DNA from 2 places in the Beutenbergia cavernae DSM 12333 genome. Region 2 is predicted to be linked to the other one. Evidence: riboswitches for the same ligand, from Rfam matches in the RefSeq annotation. Region 2 holds a riboswitch; the other holds the start of a gene.
What was found. A riboswitch is a leader RNA that binds a small molecule or an ion and turns the genes downstream of it on or off. The one in region 2 is predicted to bind S-adenosylmethionine.
Positions count from the first base shown of each region.

Region 1: it holds a riboswitch for S-adenosylmethionine, as region 2 does, so the genes downstream of both, BCAV_RS01195 (methylenetetrahydrofolate reductase) here and BCAV_RS02560 (aminotransferase class V-fold PLP-dependent enzyme) in region 2, are expected to answer to the same signal.

Region 1 covers NC_012669.1:255,796-262,828, forward strand. Annotated here, with positions in the region: gene BCAV_RS01175 (multidrug effflux MFS transporter) at 1-407, shown strand, start outside; gene BCAV_RS01180 (sensor histidine kinase) at 562-1,869, shown strand; gene BCAV_RS01185 (response regulator) at 1,862-2,536, shown strand; gene BCAV_RS01190 (GNAT family N-acetyltransferase) at 2,547-3,038, shown strand; SAM riboswitch class I at 3,094-3,196, shown strand; gene BCAV_RS01195 (methylenetetrahydrofolate reductase) at 3,245-4,258, shown strand; gene metE (5-methyltetrahydropteroyltriglutamate--homocysteine S-methyltransferase) at 4,255-6,591, shown strand; gene BCAV_RS01205 (heavy metal translocating P-type ATPase) at 6,749-7,033, opposite strand, start outside.
Region 2 covers NC_012669.1:562,419-569,451, forward strand. Annotated here, with positions in the region: gene BCAV_RS02550 (ATP-binding protein) at 1-716, shown strand, start outside; gene lpdA (dihydrolipoyl dehydrogenase) at 909-2,303, opposite strand; gene BCAV_RS02560 (aminotransferase class V-fold PLP-dependent enzyme) at 2,526-3,989, opposite strand; SAM riboswitch class IV at 4,023-4,136, opposite strand; gene BCAV_RS02565 (hypothetical protein) at 4,260-5,456, shown strand; gene BCAV_RS02570 (hypothetical protein) at 5,536-6,924, shown strand.

The DNA.
Region 1 (7,033 bases), 310 kb from region 2:
CCGCGACCGCCGGGCGCACGGTCGACGGTCTCCTGCCGTTGGTCGGGGTCCTCGTGCTCGTGCTCGGCACGGCCGGCTTCGTCATGCCGTCGGTGCCCGCGATCGCGCTCGAGCGCAACGCGCACCAGGCCGGGAGCGCGGCAGCCCTGCTGGGCGCGTCGCAGTTCGGCGTCGGGGCGGCGATCGCCCCCGTCACCGGCTTGTTCGGCGAGGGCGACGCCCTGACGATGGCGCTCGTCATGAGCGGCACGATCCTCGTGGCCGCGGGGCTGCTCCTGGTCGTGGCGCGGGGATGGACGCGTGAGGCGCGGGCCATCCCCGCGCCGGCGCCGGCGTCCGACGGCGTCCCGTCACCGGCCGTTGCGGTCGCCGAGGCGGAGGCGGCGGTCGTCGCCGAGACCGCCTGACGCGGCCGCACCCACCAACGCGCCGTCAGTGGGTGCGTCTGGTGACCTATGTGGTCACCAGACGCACCCAGCGAGGCGGCCGCCCGGAGCGGACAGGGCAGGATCGCTCGGGCGGGGGAGGCGGGGCGACCGGCCGGTACGGAACCATGGGTGCGTGCCCGACCCCGATCTCGCGAGACCCGCGCCGCCGTCGTCCGGCGGTGACGGCGGCACCGGCGCGCGCGCGAGCGTCGTGGTCCGTGCGGGCGTCTACCTCGTGCTGGGCGGCGTGGTGGCCGCCGCGTACGCCGTGCTCGGGGTGGGGCTGTGGCAGCTCGTCGACGCCGCGCCCCAGGTGCCGCTCCCGATGACCGTGGCGATCGCCGTCGTCGCCGTACCGCTCGGCGCCCTCCCGCCGTTCCTCGCGCCGATCCGCGAGCTCGAGACCGCTGCCGCGCGATCGCTGCTGGGGGCCGGCGTCGACGACGTCCCCGCGCCGCCGGGAGGGCAGCTGCGCCCGGACGACCGTGCCCGCGCCGCGGCGTTCTTCGGCGCGCACCTCATCCTCGGCGGCGCGATCCTCGTCGGCCTGCTCGCCGGCCTGCCGACGGCGGTCGGGCTGCTCGGCGCCGCGCTCGGCGTCCCGTCCGACGGGATCCAGCTCGTGCCGGGCGAGAGCACGGCAGCGGCGCTCGGCCCGTGGGCGATCCCGGTGGCCCTCGCCATCCTCGTCGCCCTGCCCCTGGGGACGGCGCTCGCGGGCTCGATCATGCGTGCTCTCGCTCCGCCGTTGCTCGGTCCGGGGCCGGAGCAACGGGCGGCGGCGGAACGCGCGCGCATCGCCGCGCTCGCGGAGCGGAACCGGCTCGCGCGCGAGCTGCACGACAGCGTCGGGCACGCGCTCACCGTGACCACGCTGCAGGCGACGGCCGCCGAGCGCCTGCTCTCGCGCGACCCGGACGCCGTCCGCGAGGCGCTCCGCGCGATCCAGGACACGGGCCGGTCCGCCCTCGCGGACCTCGACCACGCGCTCGGCCTCCTGCGCTCCGACGACGCCGCCGCGCGGCCCGCCCGGGCGCCGGACCGCACGCTCGACGACCTGCCCCGGCTCGTCGCGGAGTCCGCCGCCGCCGGCCACACGCTGGGCGTCGACGGCGACGTCCCGCCCGGCCTGCCGGGCGTCGTCTCGCGCGAGGCGTACGCGATCGTCGCCGAGGCGGCCGTCAACGCGTGGCGGCACGGGTCCGGGCCGGCCCGCGTGCGCCTCGACGCCAGCGACAGCGTCCTCGGCCTCGAGATCGCGAACCCCGTGCCGACGACGTCGGGTGCCGGGCGTGCGGACCGGGCCGGGCGCGGCGTCGTCGGCATGCGGGAACGCGCGCACGTCGTCGGCGGCACGCTCGAGGCCGGCGCGTCGGACGCGCCCGACGGCGCGACCTGGGTCGTGCGCGCGAGACTTCCGTGGAGGAGAGCCGATGACTGAGCAGGTGCGGGTCGCCGTCGTCGACGACGAGCCGTTGGTGCGGGCGGGACTCGCGGCGATCGTGGACGCCGAGCCCGACCTCGGCGTCGTGGGCGAGGCGGGCGACGGCGCCGACGTGCGCGACCTGGTCGCGCGGACCCGGCCCGACGTCGTGCTCATGGACGTCCGGATGCCGGCGCTCGACGGGATCGCGGCCACGGCGGCCCTCACCCGCGACGCGGACGCCCCGCGCGTGCTGGTCGTCACCACGTTCGAGAACGACGACTACGTGCTCGACGCCCTGCGCGCCGGCGCGAGCGGGTTCCTGCTCAAGCGCGCCCACCCGGACCGCATCGTCGAGGCCATCCGGGTCGTCGCGCGCGGCGACGCCGTGCTGTTCCCGGAGGCGGTCCGGCGTCTCGTGGCGGCGTCGCCGGCGGGTGCGACGCCGTCGCCCGCCGACGGTCCGCACGGCGCAGCCATCGGCCGGCTCACGGAGCGGGAGGAGGAGGTGCTGCGGCTCGTCGCGGCCGGGATGACGAACGCGGAGATCGCCGCGCAGCTGTGGCTCGGCGTCGAGACGGTGAAGACCCACGTGGGCAACGTGCTCGCGAAGCTCGGGGCGCGCGACCGGCTGCAGGCGGCCATCGTCGCGTACGAGTCCGGGTTCGTCGTGCCCGGCGCCTAGGCTCGGTGCCATGGCCGACCCGGCGGTGCCGCAAGGGATCGAGGTGCGCCTCGCGCGCGACGACGAGCTCGAGCAGGTCGTGCGCCTGCGCTGGCGCTGGTCGAGCGAGCGCGGCACTCCCGTGGTGGCCGAGAGCGACCACGTGGCCGCCGCGGCGGCCTGGGCGCGTGAGCACCGCGACACCCACCTCCCGCACATCGCGCTCGATGACGGCGGCGTCGTCGTCGGCATGGCCTGGCTGGCGCTCACGCCCCGTGTGCCGGGCGTCGGGCAGCTGCAGCGCACGTCCGGCGACCTGCAGTCCTGCTACGTCGTGCCGGAGCGACGCGGCGCGGGGATCGGCGGTGCGCTGACGCGTGCGGTGCTGGCGACGGCGCTTGAGCGCGGCGCCGAGCACGTCACGGTGCACGCCTCGCCGTCGTCCGTGCGGATGTACGCGCGGCACGGGTTCGCCCACAGCGACCGGCTGCTGTGGGCGGAGGCCGCGATCGCGGAGGCCTGAGCCGCTGCCGCGCGGACGCCTCTAGGTCCGCTCCCCGCCATCCGTTACACTCGCTCCACCATCCAGAGCGGCCGAGAGTCCTGGCTCGACGACGCCGCAGCAACCCCCCAACGGAAGCCTCCCGAGGGGAAGGGTGCTAACGCCAGGTCCGATGGAGAGACCATGCAGGCACGTGCGTACCCGCATCGCCCGGCGAGGAGCCGGCGATGACGACGTCGACGCTGTACACCCCGGCACGCCCGACGATCTCGTTCGAGCTCTACCCGCCGCGCACGCCCGCCGGTGAGGAGCGCGCCTGGGAGACGGTCGAGGCGCTCGTCGGCGCGGATCCCGACTACTTCTCCGTGACGTACGGCGCGTCGGGCAGCACCGCGACGGCGTCGCAGTCGCTCGTGCGGCGCATCCTCACCGAGACGGACGTGCCCGCCGTCGCGCACCTCACCTGCGTCGGGCTGTCCCGTGAGCACGCGCGGGACGTCGTCGGGGGATTCCTCGACGACGGCGTCCGCGACTTCCTCGCCCTCCGCGGCGACCCGCCGGCGGGCAACCCCGACTGGAGACCGGCCCCTGGTGGCCTGGCGCGCGCGTGCGACCTCGTGGCGCTCATCCGCGACCTCGAGGACGAGCGGTTCGCCGGGAACGCGCACGCCGACGTCGCGAACCGCCTGTCGATCGCCGTCGCCGCGTACCCGGGGATGCAGGAGCACCCGGGGGCGGAGTTCCGCGTGCGCGACTGCGACCTGGAGGCGCTCGTCGCCAAGCAGCGGTGCGGCGCGGACTACGCGATCACGCAGGTCTTCTTCGACGTCCGGGCGTACACCGCCCTAGTGGACGCCGCCCGGGGCGCGGGCGTGCGGATCCCGCTCGTGCCCGGCGTCCTGCCCCTCACCGACCCCCGCCGGATCCGGCGGCTCTGCGAGCTCAACGCCATCCCGCTGCCCGCCGAGCTGCTCGCGCGACTCGACGCGGCCGACGACGAGGAGCGCGTCGCGATCGGGCTGACGGCGACGCTCGCGCTGGTGGCCGACCTGCTCGCCGCCGGCGCCCCCGGGATCCACCTGTACACGTTCAACCGCGCGGAGGCCTCCCTCGCCGTGCTCGAGCACGCCTTCGGTCGCGTGCCGGGCGCGGCCCGGCCCGGGTCGGCCGCTCCGCCGTCCCCCGATCACGCCGCACCACAGGCCCTCGTGGCCGCCCTTCCGAGACGAGGAAACGCATGACCCAGCACCTGTCCCAGCCCGAGTTCCCCGCCGCGACCGTCCTCGGCTACCCCCGGATCGGCCCGCACCGCGAGCTCAAGAAGGCCGTCGAGTCGTTCTGGGCCGGGCGCACCGACGCACATGCGCTCGAGGCGACGGCGTCGGACCTGCGCGCTCGGACCCGCTCGCACCTGGCAGCGCTCGGCCTCGGTGCCGACGACGCGTCGGTGCCGCTCGACTTCTCGTACTACGACCAGGTGCTCGACGCCGCGCTGGCGATCGGTGCCGTGCCCGAGCGGTTCACCGACCTCGTGGGCGACGACGGCACGGTGGACCTCGCCGGCTACTTCACCATCGCGCGCGGCGAGGGCGACCGGGCGCCGCTCGAGATGACGAAGTGGTTCGACTCGAACTACCACTACCTCGTGCCGGAGATCGGGCCGGCCACGCCGATCCGGTTCGTCGGCCGGCGGCGGGTCCAGGAGTTCACCGAGGCGCTGAACGCCGGGGTGCGCACGCGTCCCGTGCTCGTCGGACCCGTGACCTTCCTCCTCCTCAGCAAGGCGGCCGACGGCGCTCCCGCCGGCTTCTCGCCGCTCGACCGGCTGGACGACGTCGTCGCCGCCTATGCGGAGCTGCTCGCCGCGCTCGCGGCGGCCGGGGCGCCGTGGGTCCAGCTCGACGAGCCGGCGCTCACCTCCGACACGTGGGACGTGCCGCGCGACGAGGTGAAGGCGGCGGTGGCGCGTGCCTACGGGACGCTCGCTGCGCCGTCGTCCTCGCGGCCCGCGCTGTTCGTCGCGACGCCGTACGCGCGCCTCGGCTGCGCGATCCGCGAGCTCGCCGCGAGCGGTGTCGAGGCGATCGGCGTGGACCTCGTGCGGGGCTCCGCCCCGGACGAGGACGTCGCCGGGATCGAGAACGTGACCCTCGTCGGCGGCGTCGTCGACGGGCACAACATCTGGCGCACCGACCTCGACGCCGCCGCCGAGAAGCTCGCCGCGCTCGAGGGGGTGGGCGCCGCCCGGGTGACGACCTCGACATCGACGTCGTTGTTCCACGTGCCGCACACGCTCGACGACGAGCCGAACCTCGACCCGACGCTCAAGAGCTGGCTGGCGTTCGCCGACGAGAAGGTGGGCGAGGTCCTCGCTCTCGCCGCCGGTCCCGACGGCGCGCCGGAGGCGTTCGCGGCGTCCCGCGAGGTCCGCTCGACGCGGCCGACGACGGCCGGCGTGCGGCGTCCGGAGGTCCGCGAGCGGCTCGCGGCGCTCACCGAGGCCGACTTCCACCGCGCCGCGTACGACGCGCGGGTCGCTGCCCAGGACGCCGTTCTCGACCTCCCGCCGCTGCCGACGACGACGATCGGCTCGTTCCCGCAGACCGCCGAGATCCGCCGGGCGCGGGCCGCGCACCGACGCGGCGAGCTGACCGACGCGCAGTACGCGGAGGAGATGCGGGCCGAGATCGCGCGGGTCGTGACGCTGCAGGAGGAGCTGGGCCTCGACGTCCTCGTGCACGGCGAGCCCGAGCGCAACGACATGGTGCAGTACTTCGCGGAGCTGCTCGACGGGTTCGCGGTCACGGAGAACGGCTGGGTGCAGTCGTACGGGTCGCGGTGCACGCGGCCCTCGATCCTGTGGGGCGACGTGTCGCGGCCCGCGCCGATGACCGTGGAGTGGTCGGCGTACACGGCGTCGCTGACGTCGGCGCCGGTCAAGGGCATGCTCACCGGACCGGTGACGATCCTCGCGTGGTCGTTCGTGCGCGACGACCAGCCGCTCGGCGACACGGCCAACCAGGTGGCGCTGGCGCTGCGCGACGAGATCGCCGACCTGCAGGCCGCCGGGATCGGCATCATCCAGGTGGACGAGCCGGCGCTGCGAGAGCTCCTGCCGCTGCGGCGTGCGGACCAGCAGGCGTACCTCGACTGGTCGGTGCGCTCGTTCCGGCTGGCGACGTCCGGCGCGGTCGAGGCCACCCAGGTGCACACGCACCTGTGCTACTCGGAGTTCGGCGAGGTCATCGAGGCGATCGACGGGCTCGATGCCGACGTGACGTCGATCGAGGCGGCGCGGTCGCGGATGGAGATCCTGCCCGACATCGAGCGGTCCGGGTTCGCGCGCGGCATCGGCCCCGGCGTCTACGACATCCACTCGCCGCGCGTGCCGAGCCAGGCCGAGGTCACCGAGCTGCTGTCGGCGGCGCTCGGTTCCGTCGGGGCGCGCCGGCTCTGGGTGAACCCGGACTGCGGGCTCAAGACCCGCGGCTACGCCGAGACGGTGGACTCGCTGCGGAACATCGTCGCGGCGACGCGCGAGGTGCGGGCGGGCCTGGGCGTGCCGACGGCGTAGCCGCGGCAGGCGCCGTCGGCGGGCCTGGACGGGCGTCGACAAGGAGTGGGGTCGATCCGGGAGCAATGCGCTCCCGGATCGACCCCACTTCGCGTCGTAGCCCCGGAGGCAACGAGCGTGCCGTCGGCGAGCGGCGTCGTCGCCCCGTCGGCGGATGTCACACCCGGCTCGGCTCCGCGCGCGGAGTCTCGGCCGTCCGCACGCCGCGAGTCCCGCGCGAGCCGACGGCGCGCAACGCCCACAGGATCGAGACGACGTCGACCGCCTCCTGCAACCAGGCGCCGACGATCGCGGGCAGCACCCCGAACGCTGCGACGAGCATCAGCGCGACGCTCAGGCTGATCCCGAACCAGATGCTCTGGAGAGCGACGTCGACGGTCTCGCGGCCGACGGCGAGCGCACGGGCCACCCGGGAGATGTCGTCGCGCAGGATGACGACGTC
Region 2 (7,033 bases):
GGACGGACGCGCGCGATTGGCTCACGGACTACCTGCGCAACCTCGCCGAGGTCGACGTCCCGCGTCTCGGACCGCGCAGGAACCCGGGAAACATCGCTCGCCTGCTTGCGTCCCTCGCGCGGGCGGTCGGGACACCGCTGAACCGGTCCGCCCTGGAGGTCGAGGTGGGCGGCGCGACCGGCCCGATCGCCTCGGAGACCCTCAACAACTACCTCGACGCACTCGAGAGGCTGATGGTGCTCGAGCCACTGCCGGCGTGGCGACCCCACATGCGTTCGCGCACCCGGCTCCGCACGACGCCGGTGCACCACTTCGTGGACCCGTCGATCGGGACGGCCGCACTCGGCGTCGGCCCGGCCGACCTGCTCGCGGATCTCAACGCGGCCGGCTTCCACTTCGAGTCGATGGCACTGCGCGACCTGCGGATCTACTCTCAGCCCCTCGGAGCGACGCTGTCCTCCTGGCGCGACACGCAGGCCAACAAGGAGATCGACGCGATCCTCGAGCTCCCGAACGGCACGTGGGCGGCGTTCGAGTTCAAGCTAGGGGAGGGCGCTACGGACGCCGCCGCAGAATCCCTCAAGGCCTTCGCGAGCAAGGTGGACACCAGGAAGCACGGAGAGCCCGCCGCCCTCGTCGTCATCAACGGTGGGCGCTTCACGGTGCGCCGCGACGACGGCGTCACGGTCGTACCGCTCTCCGTTCTCGGCCCCTGACTCGGTGGCCCGAGAACCTTCGTCTCGCCAGTGCTGCCCGGCCAAGGTCCGGGGCGCGGTCGAGCGCTCGCGGCAGGCCCGGATGTGCCGACGGGTCGTGCGCTGGGCGCCGCCGGCGCCCGAACACGGCAACGGGAAGGATCGCTGCTGGCAGGGCGCAACGATCCTCCCCGCAGACGCGAGGCGAACGCCTCAGAGGTTGATCATGTGCCCCGTGATGCCGTGGAAGGCCTCCTTGACGGCCTCGCCCAGCGTCGGGTGCGCGAACACGACGCGGGACATCTCGTCGGCCGTGAGGTCCCACGTCTGCGCGGTGTTGATCGCCGGCAGCAGCTCCGTGACGTCCGGGCCGATCATGTGCGCGCCGAGGATCTCGTTGTGCTCCGCGTCGGCGACGATCTTGACGAAGCCGATCCCGTCGCCCAGGCCCTGCGCCTTACCGTTCGCGCTGAACGGGAACTGCGCGACCTTGATCTCGTGGCCGGCGTCCTTCGCCTGCTGCTCGGTGAGGCCCATCGAGCCGATCTGCGGGTGGCAGTAGGTGGCGCGCGGGATGAACCGGTAGTCGATCGGCATGGTCTCGGCCCCGGCGATCGTCTCGGCCGCGACGATGCCCTGCGCCTCGGCCACGTGCGCGAGCATCAGCTTCGCCGTCACGTCGCCGATCGCGTAGATGCCCGGCACGTTCGTGCGCATGTAGTCGTCGATCTCGACGGCGCCGCGATCGGTGAGCTTGACGCCGACGGCCTCGAGCCCGAACCCGGCCGTGCGCGGCGCGAACCCGATCGCCGAGAGCAGCCGGTCGGCCTCCAGCACCTGCTGCTCACCGTTCGCCGACACCGTGACCTTGACCCCGCTGCCGGTGTCCTCCACGGACTCGACCTTCGTGCCCGTGAGGACCTTCACGCCGAGCTTCTTGTAGTGCTTGGCCAGCTCCTTCGAGACGTCCGGGTCCTCCAGCGGGACCATGCGGTCGAGGAACTCGACGATCGTGACGTCCACCCCGAAGTTCGCCATCACGTACGCGAACTCGACACCGATCGCGCCGGACCCGGCGATGATGATCGAGCCGGGCAGGTCGGCGTCGAGGATCTGCTCCTCGTAGGTGACGACGTTCTCGCTCACCTCGACGCCGGGCAGCATCCTCGTGACGGACCCGGTCGCGAGGATGAGGTCGTCGTACGTGAGCTGCTCGGTGGCGCCGTCGTTCAGGGCGACGTCCATCGCCTTCGGCCCGGTGAGCGTGCCCCAGCCGTCGATCTCCGTGATCTTGTTCTTCTTCATCAGGAAGTGGACGCCCTTGACGATGCCGGCCGACACCTGGCGGCTGCGCGCGTGCGTGGGGCCGTACGCCATCGTGGCGTCGCCCTCGATGCCGTACTTCGCCTTCTCACGGTTCAGCGTGTGCGCGAGGTCGGCGTTCTTCAGCAGCGCCTTGGACGGGATGCAGCCGACGTTGAGGCAGACGCCGCCCCAGTACTTCTTCTCGACGACCGCCACGGACTTCCCGAGCTGGGCCGCGCGGATCGCGGCGACGTAGCCACCGGGGCCCGCACCGAGGACGACGACGTCGTAGTGAGTTGCCATGTGGCTCAGCCTATTGGCCGCGAAGGGTCGCGCTCGTGGGCGTGGACGTGCCCTCCGTCACGCCTCGGCGGCTCGTTCGCCGGAGTGGTCGACAGCCCGTCGCCGAGTGCGTGGATCCTCCCGGGTTCGACGGCGTGTCGGCGGGAGAGAGCACGCACTCGGCGGAGGGGTAGGCGGCCGGGGTCGGCGCCAGCGCGGGTCGGCGCGAGCAGGGCCGCCGGCTCAGGCGGGGGTGGACGCCAGCGCGTGGGTCGCGGCGTGCGTCGCAGGCTCGGGGGCGGGCCCGCAACCCACGCCCGCCGCGGCCGTGGCCAGGACGGCGGGCGCCGTCGCGTCGGCCCCGAGCGCCGCCAGCAGCGACACCGCCTCGGGCAGGACTCGCTGGTCCGCCGCCGGCTGCCACCGCCCGTTCACCACGACGTACTCCGCGCCCGGTCCCTCGTCGAGGTAGGCGCGGACGCCGGCGAGCAGCCGGTCGACGTCGTCGGCAGTGGTCCCCAGCCCGATCGACGCGCGCAGCGCCCCGGCGTCGAGGTCGAGCCGGGACAGCAGCGGGTGCGCGCAGAACCGACCGTCGCGTACGCCGACGCCGTGCTCGGCGGACAGGTACGCGGCGACGAGCCCCGGGTCGTGCCCGGGCAGCGCGAACGTCACCACGCCCACCGGCTCGCCGACCGCCTCCGCGCTGTCCGACCACAGCGCGACGGTCCGGACGCCGTCGAGCTCCTCGAGTCCGGCCACCAGCCGCGTGCGCAGCTCGGCGTCGTGCGCGCGGAGGGCGTCGTCGCCGATCGCTGTCAGCTCCCGCGCGGCCACGCCGAGGGCGAGCGCCCCGATGACGTTCGGGCTGCCGCCCTCGTGCCGCTGCGGCGCCGGCTCCCACGTGGTGGACGACGCCGTCACGTTCGTCACGGCGCCGCCCCCGGCCAGGTACGGGCGGCCGGCGTCGAGCCAGTCGCGCCGACCCACGAGCGCCCCCGCGCCGTACGGCGCGTAGAGCTTGTGGCCGGAGAGCGTGACGTAGTCGGCGCCCGAGGAGGCGAGCGAGAACGCCCGGTGCGGCAGCAGCTGGGCGCCGTCGACGACGACCCGCACGCCCGCCGCGTGGGCGAGCTCGACGACGTCGTCGATCGGCAGCGCCTCGCCCGTCACGTTCGACGCGCCGGTGACGGCGAGCAGCGTGTAGTTGCGCGTGGCGAGCGCGCTCGTGAGCGTCCGCAGCGTCTCGGCGACGGTGGGTCGCAGCGCGAGGACGTCGGCGCCGCCGGCCGAGCGCTGCCAGGGGAGCAGGTTGGCGTGGTGCTCGAGGTCGAGCACGAGCACCGTGCCGCCCTCGGGCACGCACCCGGCGAGCAGGTTGAGCGCGTCCGTGGTGTTGCGGGTGATGACGACGACGTCGTCGGTGCGCGCCCCGACGAACGTGCCGATCGCCGTCCGGGACGCCTCGTACAGCGCCGTCGAGACCTGCGACAGGTAGCCGGCGCCGCGGTGCACGGAGGCATAGAGGGGGAGCGCACGGGTGACTGCCTCCGCGACGGCGGCGAGCGCCGGGGCGGAGGCCGCGTAGTCGAGGTTGGCGTACCGCACGGTGCGCGGGGCCGCGCCTGCGCCGGCAGAGGTGTCCGGCGTGACGATCGGGACGCGCGAGTCGAGACCGACGATCGGGGCGAGCGGGGACGTGCTCATGGTGAGGCCTCCTGGGTCCGTGGACCCGGTGAGGGTCCGCGCTTGCGGGCGTCACCTCGACGTCCGCCAGGTCGTCACCCGGGGCACCCCACCGCGGAGGAGGGTTGCCGGCCAGCGAGCCGGGGCTTGGCGCTGGCGCTCATGACCTACGCCGAGGATGCCACGGATCGCCGCCCGGGTGCCAGCGGGCTCTCCGGTTGCGCAAGCCCCGGACGGATGTGACGGTGCCTGCACGAGCTCACGACGAGGCGTTCCCAGCGGGGAGGGACGATGACCGGCACCGGGCACGAGCCCGCACGACCCGCACGGGTCGTGCGGCGGTGGCTCCTGCGGGGTGCGATCGTCGTCGGTGGCGCCGGGCTCGGGGTGCTCGTCGCGGCGAGCGCAGCGCAGGCGGAACCCGTCGCGTCCGAGGCGCCGGCCCTGAGCGCCGGTGCCGACGGCCCGGCCGCCGCGACCGGCCTGCTCGAGGGGATCGTGGACGACGTCGTCGCGCCCGTCGTGGAGGACGCCGTCGCCCCCGTCGTCGAACAGGTGGTGGACGACGTCGTCGCCCCGGTGATCGACGCGATCGCACCTGCCGGCGTCGCCCCGGAGCCGGCAGCGCCCGAGCCGGTGACCCCTGTGCCGCAGCCGCTGCCTCCCGTCGTCGACGACGCTCCGCGTGCCCCCGAGCCCACCGACCCCGCTGCGCCCGCCGCGCCCGCTTCCCCAGGTGAGCGACCCGGTCGCGACACGCCGACCGCCGACCTCGGCGGGGCCGCCGCGCGCGCCGTCGAGTCGCTCGCGCCCGCCACAGCTCCCGTGCTCGACGCGCTCGACCCGGTGACCGAGCCCGTCGTCGACGTCCTCGCACGGGCGCTGCGCCCGACGCTCGTGGAGGTCGGCGGGTCGCTCGGCCCGGTCCTGGGTGAGGTGCTGGGACCGCTGGCGCCGGTGCTCGGCGACGTCGTCGTCCCGATCGTCCACGCCCTGCCCCCGGTGACGGGCGGAGCGCTCGATCCGATCCTGCGCCCCGTGCTGCCGGTGCTCGAGCCGGTGCTGCCCGGCGTCGTTCCCGCGGCGAGCGACCCACCCTCCCGGGAGAGCTCTGCGCCGCCCGGGGCTCCACCAGGCCCCGCCGCCCGTGGCGACGCCACCGCCGCGTCCGTCCCGATCGCACGCCCCGGCGTCGGGACGTCCGGCACGACGGCACCGCCGGGAGTCCTCCTCCCGCCGCTCGCCGCGGCTGCTCAGCAGGTGTCGAGTGCGTCCGGGGACGACGGCGCCCCGGTGCGCGGCCCCGGCGACGAGCAGGTTCCCGCCGCGACGACCGGGGCCCCCGCCTCGTCATCCGGGGGAGCCCGCGACCTCGCCGTCGTCGCCGCTCTCGCCACGGTCACCTTCCTGCTGCTCGGCGTCGCTCGGCTGCGCGACACCACCCTCCCGTCCGCCCCGGCGTTCGAGGTGCTCGTCTCTCCTGCCTGACGCGGCTCGCCGGCGCACGCGTGCCGGACCGAGTCCCCGCGCCTCCGGGCGCTCCCAGGTATCACGGCAGGAGAAACCCATGCATGTGTTCGTGAAGAGAGCGCTGCGCATCGCGCTCTGTACGGGCGGCCTCGTGGTCGCCGGGGCCGGGGCGGCCAGTGCCGCCGAGTCCGGCCTGCTCGAGTCGATCGGCGTGGACGCGCCGATCGACGTGTCCGTCGGCGTCTCCGACGTCGCCGTCGGGGTGCTCGGCGACGCGGCGGCCGAGCCCGCCGACGAGCCCCTCCAGGTGGTCCCGGTCATGCCGGAGGTCGTCGCTGGGCCGCAGGCGGTCGAGGCTGCGCCGACGGCCGACTCCGCACCCGTCGCCGAGCTCGTGGACGACGTCGTCGGCGTCGTCGCTGACGACGTGGCGGTGGACGTGCCGGTGGACGTGTCCGTCGACGTCTCGGACGTCGCCGTCGGGGTGCTGGGTGACGCCGGCGCATCGTCGGAGACGCCGGCAGCCGAGCCGGCGGCATCTGTGGCCGTCGATTCCGCACCGACCGGAGCGGAGTCGGAGGACTCGACGTCGCTGCTCGGCGATGTCGCGGTGAATGCCCCGATCGACGTCTCGGTCGACGTCGGCTGCGTAGCGGCAGGCGTCGTCGGCGACGCGGCGGCGGCCTGCGAGGAGCCGGCTGCCGCACCGGGTCCGGCCGAGCCGGCCGCACCGGCCGAGCCGGCGGCGGGCCCGGACGAGGTGTCGGTGGACGCCCCGGTCACGGTCCCGGTGGACGTCTCGGGGATCGCCGTCGGGGTGCTCGGCGACGCGTCCGCGGAGCGCGCCGAGGCCGAGGCGAACGGTCCTGCTCCCGCGCCGGCTCCCGAGGAGCCGGCGGCGCCGGGTGCGGGATCGGGCGTGCTCGACGACGTGCTCGGTCCGGTGGACGTCGACGCTCCGGTCACGGCCCCGATCGAGCTCGGGTGCCTCGGCGCGGGTGTGGCCGGCGACGCGTCGGTCACGTGTGCCGCGCCGGCGACGGCGACACCTGCTCCGGCCGAGCCCGCCGACCCGGGAACGCGGGAGGGCGGCGTCTCGGCCGGCCTCCCGGTGACGGTTCCGGTGGGCGTCGGGTGCCTCGGGGTGGGAGTCCTCGGCGACGTGTCCTCGCAGTGCACGACGACGGCCGCCGTCGACCCCGGTGACCCGGGCGACCCCGGTGACCCGGGCGACCCCGGTGACCCGGGAACTCCGGGAGACCCGGGCACCCCGGGCGGCTCTGACGACGCCGACCAGGTCGGCCCGTCAGTCCCGGGCGGGCGCAGCGTCGTCGTCGCTCGTGGCCCTGCGCCGCGGGAGGCGAGCGGTGAGCTGGCCGAGTCGGGCGCGTCCGACGCAGCGGGACTCGCCGGTCCCGCCGCGCTCGGGCTCGTCCTGCTCGGCGCCGGCCTCGTGATCGGCGCACGCCGCCGCAGCGAGGCCTGAGGCGTCGGCGGCGGCGGCGTCATCGGGGGCGTCGCCGCCGCCGGCTGTCGGTGGGAGCGCGTGTCGTTCCCGTCGATCGGCGTCGCACTCATCTCCACAGAGGCGACGC